Regions from separate parts of the Pseudomonas sihuiensis genome, predicted to be linked through region 1. Evidence: riboswitches for the same ligand, from Rfam matches in the RefSeq annotation. Region 1 holds a riboswitch; each other region holds the start of a gene.
What was found. A riboswitch is a leader RNA that binds a small molecule or an ion and turns the genes downstream of it on or off. The one in region 1 is predicted to bind cobalamin.
Positions count from the first base shown of each region.

Region 2: it holds a riboswitch for cobalamin, as region 1 does, so the genes downstream of both, BLT86_RS15320 (TonB-dependent receptor domain-containing protein) here and cobG (precorrin-3B synthase) in region 1, are expected to answer to the same signal.
Region 3: it holds a riboswitch for cobalamin, as region 1 does, so the genes downstream of both, BLT86_RS14665 (energy-coupling factor ABC transporter permease) here and cobG (precorrin-3B synthase) in region 1, are expected to answer to the same signal.
Region 4: it holds a riboswitch for cobalamin, as region 1 does, so the genes downstream of both, cobO (cob(I)yrinic acid a,c-diamide adenosyltransferase) here and cobG (precorrin-3B synthase) in region 1, are expected to answer to the same signal.

Region 1 is NZ_LT629797.1:4,033,642-4,035,825, forward strand. It holds gene cbiE (precorrin-6y C5,15-methyltransferase (decarboxylating) subunit CbiE) at 1-107, opposite strand, end outside; cobalamin riboswitch at 288-612, shown strand; gene cobG (precorrin-3B synthase) at 706-2,019, shown strand; gene BLT86_RS18965 (precorrin-8X methylmutase) at 2,012-2,184, shown strand, end outside.
Region 2 is NZ_LT629797.1:3,243,328-3,245,511, forward strand. It holds gene dxs (1-deoxy-D-xylulose-5-phosphate synthase) at 1-818, shown strand, start outside; cobalamin riboswitch at 891-1,096, shown strand; gene BLT86_RS15320 (TonB-dependent receptor domain-containing protein) at 1,184-2,184, shown strand, end outside.
Region 3 is NZ_LT629797.1:3,108,217-3,110,400, forward strand. It holds gene BLT86_RS14660 (hypothetical protein) at 1-611, shown strand, start outside; gene BLT86_RS14665 (energy-coupling factor ABC transporter permease) at 621-1,301, opposite strand; cobalamin riboswitch at 1,356-1,558, opposite strand; gene BLT86_RS14670 (acyl-CoA dehydrogenase family protein) at 1,600-2,184, opposite strand, start outside.
Region 4 is NZ_LT629797.1:627,334-629,517, reverse strand. It holds gene BLT86_RS03220 (cobyrinate a,c-diamide synthase) at 1-538, opposite strand, end outside; gene cobO (cob(I)yrinic acid a,c-diamide adenosyltransferase) at 538-1,149, opposite strand; cobalamin riboswitch at 1,340-1,548, opposite strand; gene BLT86_RS03210 (hypothetical protein) at 1,582-1,902, opposite strand; gene BLT86_RS03205 (NlpC/P60 family protein) at 1,913-2,184, opposite strand, start outside.

The DNA of each region.
Region 1 (2,184 bases):
GGCGCGCCGACGACGCGCGTGGCCGCCAGCAGAGCACGGCGCGCGGCCTTGCCCAGGCCGGGATAGCCGTCTTCGCCGATGCCGACCAGGGTCAACCAGGGTTTCATCCAATGTCCTCGCACAGGCCCGACGGACCGCCTGTCCGCGCTCGGGGCAAAGCGGGCATAATAGCGCCTTCGTCGGTGCCCTTGAGTCGATACGACTCAGTAAAGGGCCTAAGGAAACTCTGAAATAGTCGTTATTCCCGCGCAGGCGGGAATCCAGAATCTCAGTACTACCTGGGCTCCCGCCTTCGCGGGAGTGACGGTAAATGGCCATTTCAGAGTTTCCCCAAGAGGGAACACGGTAAAACCGTGGCTGCCCCCGCAACTGTAAACAGCGAGTCCAACGCAATCGGCCACTGGAAACAGGCCGCTGAAAAACGTAAGCGAGGCAGGCAAGACAAGGCAAAAACGACCGAAAAAACGCAGTTTACGTGTTGTAAATGAGCATTTTGAGGCCGTTTTTAACGCCGTATTGCCAACGCAGATAGTTTTTCAACGGCCTGTACCGGGAAGGCGCAGCGGATCAAGACCTGTCAGCCAGGAGACCTGCCGACGAACGCTGGTCGCGAGTGCCAACATCGGGCGGGGTGTACCGATGCCATGGAGTCCCCTATGGGATTTCGCTGGTTCGGTCGCCGCGTCGTTATCCACAGGTGACCGCTTGCCCACATCCGTCCGCCCTTCCGCCTGCCCCGGCCTGCTGCGCATCGTGCCTGCGCTGGACGGTGGCATCTGCCGCATCAAGCTGCCTGGCGGCGTGCTGCGCAGCACCCAGGCGCGGGCGATTGCCGAGGCAGCGCGGCAGCATGCCAGTGGCGTGCTGGAGCTTACCAACCGCAGCAACCTGCAAATTCGTGGCGTGCTCCCCGGCCAGGAAGCGCCGCTGATCGATGCCCTCCTCGGTGCCGGCCTCGGCCCGCGAGTGGCCGCCGCCGACGACGTGCGCAACCTGATGCTCAGCCCTGCCGCCGGCCTCGACCCGCAAGCGAGGCTGGACGTACGCCCGCTGGCTGGCCAGTTGCTCGACCTGTTGCAGGACACCCCGGCACTACATGCCCTTTCACCCAAGTTCGCCCTGCAACTGGACGGCGGCGAAGCCCTGGCCATGCGCGAACACCCACACGATCTATGGCTGGTCGCCGAGAACGAGCAGCACCTGCTGCTGGGCCTGGCCGGCTGCCCTGCCGAGACGCCGCTGGCGCGCATCGAAGCGACACACGGCGTAGAGCTGGTGCGCCAACTCCTGCTGCTGTTCCTCGAACTGGCGACTCCCGAGCAATCGCGCATGCGCCAGTTGCTGCAACAGATCCCAGCCGACGAACTGCTGCAACGTCTGCAAGCACGTCTGGATTTTCCCTTGCAACCGGTGCCTGTAAATTGGCAGCAGAGCGCTCCGCTCGACCACGTCCCGGCTGGTATTTATCCACAGGCGCAGAGCGGCCTGTGTATGGTCGCTGCTGGCGCCCAACTAGGCCGGCTGCACGCCGAGCAACTGTTGACGCTGGCCCAACTGAGCGAGCACCACGGCGATGGAAATTTACGCCTGACGCCCTGGCAGGGCGTGCTGCTGGGCAATGTGCCGGAAGCCGCCAGCGGTGAGCTGCTGGCGGCGCTAGGCGAGCTCGGCCTGCTGACGCATATCGACGAACCGCTGCTCGGCCTGGTCGCCTGCACCGGCGCGGCGGCCTGCGAGCGCGGCCTGGCCGATAGCAAACACCACGCCCTGCACCTGGCGGAGCTGCTGCGCGAAAGCGGCGCCCGCCCGCAGGTGCATCTCAGCGCCTGCCCGCGCAGTTGCGCCAGCGCCCGCGTGCTGCCCTATACCCTGCTGGCCAGCACGCCCGATCACTACCAGCTCTACCAACGCACACCCGAGGCGCCCGGTTTCGGCCGTCTGCTGGCGCCAGCCATGACCATCGACGAAGCCGGCGCCTGGTTCGCCCGCCAACACCCCGCAGGAACCCCCGATGCTTGATTACATCCGCGACGGCCAGGAAATCTACCGCCGCTCCTTCGCCACCATCCGCGCCGAGGCCAACCTCGATGGCATCCCCGCCGACCTGGAAAAACTCGCCGTGCGGGTGATCCATGCCTGCGGCATGGTCGATGTGGTGGAGGACCTGCGCTTCTCCCCCGGTGC
Region 2 (2,184 bases), 790 kb from region 1:
TGGATTTCAGCGAGCGCTTCCCCGAGCGCTACTTCGACGTCGCCATTGCCGAGCAGCACGCCGTGACCCTGGCCGCTGGCATGGCCTGCGAAGGTGCCAAGCCGGTGGTGGCGATCTACTCCACCTTCCTTCAGCGCGCCTATGACCAGTTGATCCACGACGTCGCCGTGCAGCACCTCGACGTGCTGTTCGCCATCGACCGCGCCGGCCTGGTTGGCGAAGACGGCCCGACTCACGCGGGCAGCTTCGACCTGTCCTACCTGCGCTGCATCCCCGGCATGCTGGTGATGACGCCGAGCGACGAGAACGAGCTGCGCCGCATGCTCACCACCGGCCACCTGTTCGACGGCCCGGCGGCGGTGCGCTATCCGCGCGGCACCGGCCCCAACGCGCCGCTCGATGCCGGCCTGGAGCCGCTGGAGATCGGCAAGGCAGTGGTGCGCCGCCAAGGCAAGGGCGTCGCCCTGCTGGCCTTCGGCGTGCAACTGGCCGAAGCCCTGCGCGTCGGTGAAACGCTGGACGCCACGGTGGTCGACATGCGCTTCGTCAAACCGCTGGACGAAGCCCTGCTGCGCGAACTGGCAGGCAGCCACGAGCTGCTGGTGACCATCGAAGAAAACAGCATCATGGGCGGCGCCGGTAGCGCGGTCAGCGAATTCTTCGCCGCCGAGAACATCCAGCTGCCGATGCTGCACCTGGGCCTGCCGGACTACTACGTCGAGCACGCCAAGCCGAGCCAGATGCTCGCCGAGTGCGGCCTCGACGAAGCAGGGATCGAACGCGCGGTACGTGAGCGTCTGAGTTTGCTGCAGGCCTGAGCATGAAGCCCGCTCATCGCTATATGAGCGGCGCTTGCTTGTGATTCATATGCGCGCGCACTAAGGTGCGCGCCATTCATGTTCCGCCAGGGTGCGCTGCGCAAGCGGCGTTAAACGGGAAGCCGGTGCGCTCGTCATGAGCAATCCCGGCGCTGCCCCCGCAACGGTAATCGACTGCACGCTCTGAGCGTGCGCCGCGTTCAACAGCCACTGGGCCCTGCCTGGGAAGGCGGACGCGGGTCGAGAGCCCGGAGACCGGCCCAGGCGGTGCGACTGGTGTTGCGGAGGGCAGCACGGTCAAGCGCTGCCCTGCCTGCGCTTGCACCTGCCCTCCTTGACCGTCTGCCGACCGTTGAGGAAAGATAATGAAACTGTCTCGTCTGGCTCTGGCCATCGCCGTCATGCCAGGTCTCTCGCTGGCCGCCGAGCCCTACGTGGCCGAGCCGCTGGTCGTCACCTCCGGACGCCTGGCCGAACCGCAAGCACAGGCTACCGCTGCCACCACGGTGTTCGAGCGGGACGACATCGAGCGCCTGCAGGTCAGCAGCGTTACCGAGCTACTGGAGCGCGTGCCCGGCCTCAGCGTCGTCCGCACTGGTGGTGCCGGCAGCCAGACGGGCGTGTTCCTGCGCGGCACCAGCACGGCGCAGACCCTGGTCCTGGTCGACGGCCAACGTATCGCGGCAGCCTCAAGCGGCACCAGCAGCCTGGAGTTTCTCGCCCCCGAGCAGATCGAGCGTATCGAAGTGGTGCGTGGCGCGCGTTCGGCGCTGTATGGCTCCGACGCCATTGGCGGGGTGATTCAGATCTTCACCCGCCAAGGCCATGGCCAAGGCCTCAAGCCTTACGCGCGTCTGGCGGCTGGCAGCGATAGCACTTACCAGCGCAGTCTCGGCCTCTCCGGCGGCAACGAGCGCACACGCTTTCACCTGGGAGCGGCCCTGGACGAGACAGCCGGCATCGACGCCACCCGAGACGCTTTCGGCGCCAATGGCGACGATGACGCCTACCGCAACCGCTCGCTCAGCCTGAATCTCTCGCACCGCCTCACTGACGACCTGCAAGTTGGTTTCAGTGCGCTCGATCAACGCGGTCAGGTGGAGTATGACTTCACAGGAATGCAGCCAACTACGGACTTTCAGCTCAGCAGCCTTTCCGGGTTCATCGACGGCCGCCTTAACGAGCGCTGGAGCAGCCGCCTGGAAATGGGTCACAGTAAAGACCAGCGCGACACGGGTGATGACTCGCCGCTGGCGTCAATCGATTCATTCTTTACCTACACCACCTATCGCGACTCGGCGAGCTGGGTAAATACCCTGACCCTCACCGACCACCAGCAAATTCTGGCTGGCGCCGACTGGTACGA
Region 3 (2,184 bases), 930 kb from region 1:
TCCTGCGCCAGAACGACGCCGTGGTGGAAGGCGAGTACGTCGAGAGCCAGCACCTGCGCCTGGTCGTCAAAGGTCGCTACGACGGCAAGCTGCTGCGCGCCGAGATCAGCGACCCGCAATCGGGCCTGCTACTGGCGAACATGAACGCGACCTACGCCAACGCGATGCTCAACGCCAGTATCGCTGCGCGTAACCCAAGAAACGGGGAAGTATTGGAACGCCAGGCGCTATTTCAGCGCGAGGCGGCGATTGCGACGCCACCTACGTCAGGCACGCTGGACCCGACACTGGTCGGCACCTGGGTACACGAGAAGATCATCAACAGCGGCGCTGCCAGCCTCGCCTCGTTCAACACCCTGATGACCCTGCAGTTGAATGCCGACGGCAGCGTCACCCAGTGGAGCCGCGCGGTCGGCGGCGGAGGCGACTGGAGCTACGACAGCCCAGGCGAGGTGCAGTACAGCGGCCACTGGCGCAGCCAGGGCGGCATGCTGATGGTGCGCCTGGCTGGCGCCGCCGACTATCAACCCGCCGCCTACTACCGCTTCAGCGACCAGTACCTGGTCACCGAGAGCAATACCGGCAAGATGATCTGGCAACGCCGCCGCTGAGCGACCGGTTCAGGCCGGCTGATGCAGGCGCACGTTGAACAGCGGCCCCTGGCTGAAACGCGACAGCGCCTTGGCAGCGGCCAGCACGCCCAGGTCGATCAGCGGCTCGACCAGGATCACGCTCATGTAGGCCAGGCCGAAGCTGCCCACTGCTGCCAGGTTTTCGCTGGAGAAGCCGTGACCATAGAAGGCCCAGAACCCGACCCATGCGACGATGCCGCCCTGATAAGCGGTCGAAAGCGCCAGCGCCTGCTTGTAGGAAAGATCGACGTACGCGGTCCCCGGCGCGACGATGCGCTTGGCCAGCAGGCTGATACCCCACAGCGGGATCAACAGCGTGGTGACGTTCATGCCGTACTGCGGCAGGTCGAACTGGGCGAACAGCAGCCCCTGCAACAACAGCCCCGCGGCCAGGCCAATGGCAGCAGCACCGGCGCCGAACAGCAGGAGCAGGGTCGAGCCGAGGATCAGATGCACCTCGGAAACGCCCACCGCATGATGCGGGAACACTTCGAAGAAGCAGAATACCAGGGCGGTGGTCAGCAGGCTGCGTAGCGCCAGGGCGGCGACACCGCCGTTGTTGCGTACGCTGTCCAGGGCGAGTTTGGCGGTCAGGCCGAAAGCGGTGACGACCGTTGCGTAGCTGAGCAGGATCTTGGCGCCTTCGACGACACCGGGTTCGATATGCATGCGAGTTCCTTTGCCGCGCCCACCGCGCGACGATTCGGATAAGGGGGGTGGGCGAAACGCCCGTTGTCGATGGCAGGTCTCCTGGCTCACGGCTTGGCACTTCGCCCGCCTTCCCGACCGAAGTCAGTGGCATGAGGGCATCGTTCGCCGCTTACAGTTGCGGGGGCAGCCAGGGCATTGGCGAGATTCGCCGCACCCTGTTCCCTTTTCATCCGCGTCACAGACGTGCACGCAGAACCATCGGCGGCAAGATTACTCGCCTGCCCGGCTAAAAAACAGCGTGCCGGGCGGCCCTCGCTCAGACCAGGTGCGGCGTGCTACGCGCCAGCAGCGCCTCGACGTCGACGCCGCGCGGCAGGGTGCCGTAGACGCGGCCGCGGCCTTCCAGGCGACTGGCGATAAAGGCGTCGGACACCGTGGCGTTGCCGGCCTCCAGCAGCAGCTTGGCCTGCAGTGCCACGGCCATGTCTTCGGTGAGCTGGCGGGCGCGGTACTGGATATCGGCTGTATCAGCGAAATCTGCCTTCAGGCGCTGGATATGCGCCTTCAGGCGGGCATCGCCGTGGCCATCGCCCAGCTCGGCGAACAGCGCATCGAGTACGCCGGGCTCCTTGGACAGCGCGCGCAGCACGTCCAGACATTGCACGTTGCCCGAGCCTTCCCAGATCGAGTTGACCGGTGCTTCGCGGTACAGGCGCGGCATGATGGTTTCCTCGACATAGCCCGCACCGCCCATGCATTCGCTGGCCTCGTAGATCATTTCCGGCGCGCGCTTGCAGATCCAGTACTTGCCCACGGCAGTGACCAGACGAGCGAACTTGTCTTCCTGCGCGTCATGCGCGTGATCCAGCGCGCGGCCCATGCGCATGCACAGGGCCAGCGC
Region 4 (2,184 bases), 2.1 Mb from region 1:
CCGCGGCGCTACGCGGCAACGCGCCAAACCAGCGAATGCTCGCTGGCAGCGCATCGCGCAGAATCTCGCCGTGGCGCGTGCTGGCGACACGGTTGCCGAGCACGCCGGCAAAGGGTAAGTCCGGCTGGAAGGTGGCAAGCCCGTGGGCCAGGGCGCCGAAGGTCTGCGCCATGGCCGCACCGTCGATCACGCCCAGCACCGGCACGCCAAAGTGGCGCGCCAGGTCGGCCGCCGACGGCTTGCCGTCAAACAGGCCCATGACCCCTTCGATCAGGATCAGGTCCGCCTCGCCGGCGGCCTGCCATAGCAGGCGACGGCTTTCCGCCTCGCCGACCATGGCCAGATCGAGCTGGTACACCGGCGCGCCACTGGCACGCGCATGGATCATCGGATCGAGAAAGTCCGGGCCGCACTTGAACACCCGCACCCGCCGCCCCTGACGCGTATGCAGGCGCGCCAGCGCGGCGGTTACAGTGGTCTTGCCTTGACCGGAAGCCGGTGCGGCAATCAATAGTGCCGGACAGTGACGTGTGGTCATCAGAATTCGATGCCCTTCTGTGCTTTTACCCCAGACTTGAATGCGTGCTTGACCAGGCTCATTTCGGTGACGGTGTCAGCCGCCTCAAGCATGCCTGGCAACGCGCCACGGCCGGTCACCACCACATGCTGCAGCAGCGGCCGGGCCTCGATATCAGCCAGCACCGTGTCCAGTTCGAGGTAGCCATGCTTGAGGGCGATGTTCAATTCGTCCAGCACCACCAGGCCGACCGACTCATCGCTGAGCAGATGCCGGGCGACCGCCCAGGCTTCCTGCGCCTTGGCGATATCACGTTGGCGATCCTGGGTTTCCCAGGTGAAACCTTCACCCATCACGTGATAGCTGACTTCCTCGGGAAAACGGCGGAAGAAGGTTTCTTCACCGGTGCTGGCCGCACCCTTGATGAACTGCACCACGCCGACCTTGATGCCATGGCCAAGGGCGCGCGCGACCATGCCGAAGGCGCTGCTGCTCTTGCCCTTGCCATTGCCGCTGTGCACCAGCAACAGGCCGTATTGGTCCTGGGCCTGGGCGATCTTTTCGTCGATCAGGGCTTTCTTGCGTTGCATGCGCGCCTTGTGACGGGCGTCGCGTTCGGCGGTCTCACTCATGCTGTGCTCCTGCACGTCAGGCACCCGCGCCGCCTGTTCATCGAACAGTACGAACGGCAATGAGGAAGAAGATCGCGATGATCCGCACGCACTCATCCAGGCGCCAATGGCTGGTCAGGCGAGCGGAAGACGAAAAAACACGAACGCCCCGGTAGAACCGGAGCGTTGGCCGGACAACGCCCTCCGCGATGCCGTGAAACTGCGACAGGCCGGTCTCCGGGCTTGTGAGCGAACCATGGGTTCGACGCCGCGCCTTCCCGTGCATAGCACAGTGGCTTTGAGCAGCGTTTGACTCACCTACCGTTGCGGGGGCAGCGCCGGCATTCGAACCGGCTTCCCTGTTTCACCCCTTGGCCGCCATTCACGGCAACGCGGGGCACCTGAAGCAAGGCGCGCAGGGTAGAGGCTGGCAGCCCTGCCCGTCAACGCCACTCAGTGCCTGGGCATGAACCCGGGCGGCTTGCTCGCCAACCAGTCGACGAACGTTCGCAAACGCTCGTCGCTCAGCAGTGCCTCGCGGCTGTTGTAGGTCAGCGCCAGCTCCTTTTCACTGAAAAGCCGATGAATCTGGTTATGGCAGGCGCGGCAGACCCACAGCGTGGCGGTGATACGTTCATGACGGGGGTAGCGCTTCTGCACATAAGCCTTGTCGTGCAGCGCCTTGGGAATCAGGTGATGACGGGTCAATGCGACGGGGCGTGCACACAGTTCGCAGACCTCAGGCTGAGGCGGCAGGCGAATGGGATCGACCATGGACAGTAATTCAGGGATTACGCGCGAGCTCTGGCGTGATGACCCGCTTGGCATCGAGATAGACGCCCTGCCAGTAACCGCTGGTGAGGCTGTCCAGGCGCACGGTGCCGCCGGTAGAGGGGGCATGAACGAAGCGGCCGTCACCGACATAGATCCCGGCATGACTGACGGCGCGGCCACCATTGGTGGCAAAGAACACCAGATCACCACTTTGCAGGGCGTCACGACGAACATCTGGCGTACGCATCGCACTCAGCTCACGAGTAGAACGCGGCAGGCTGA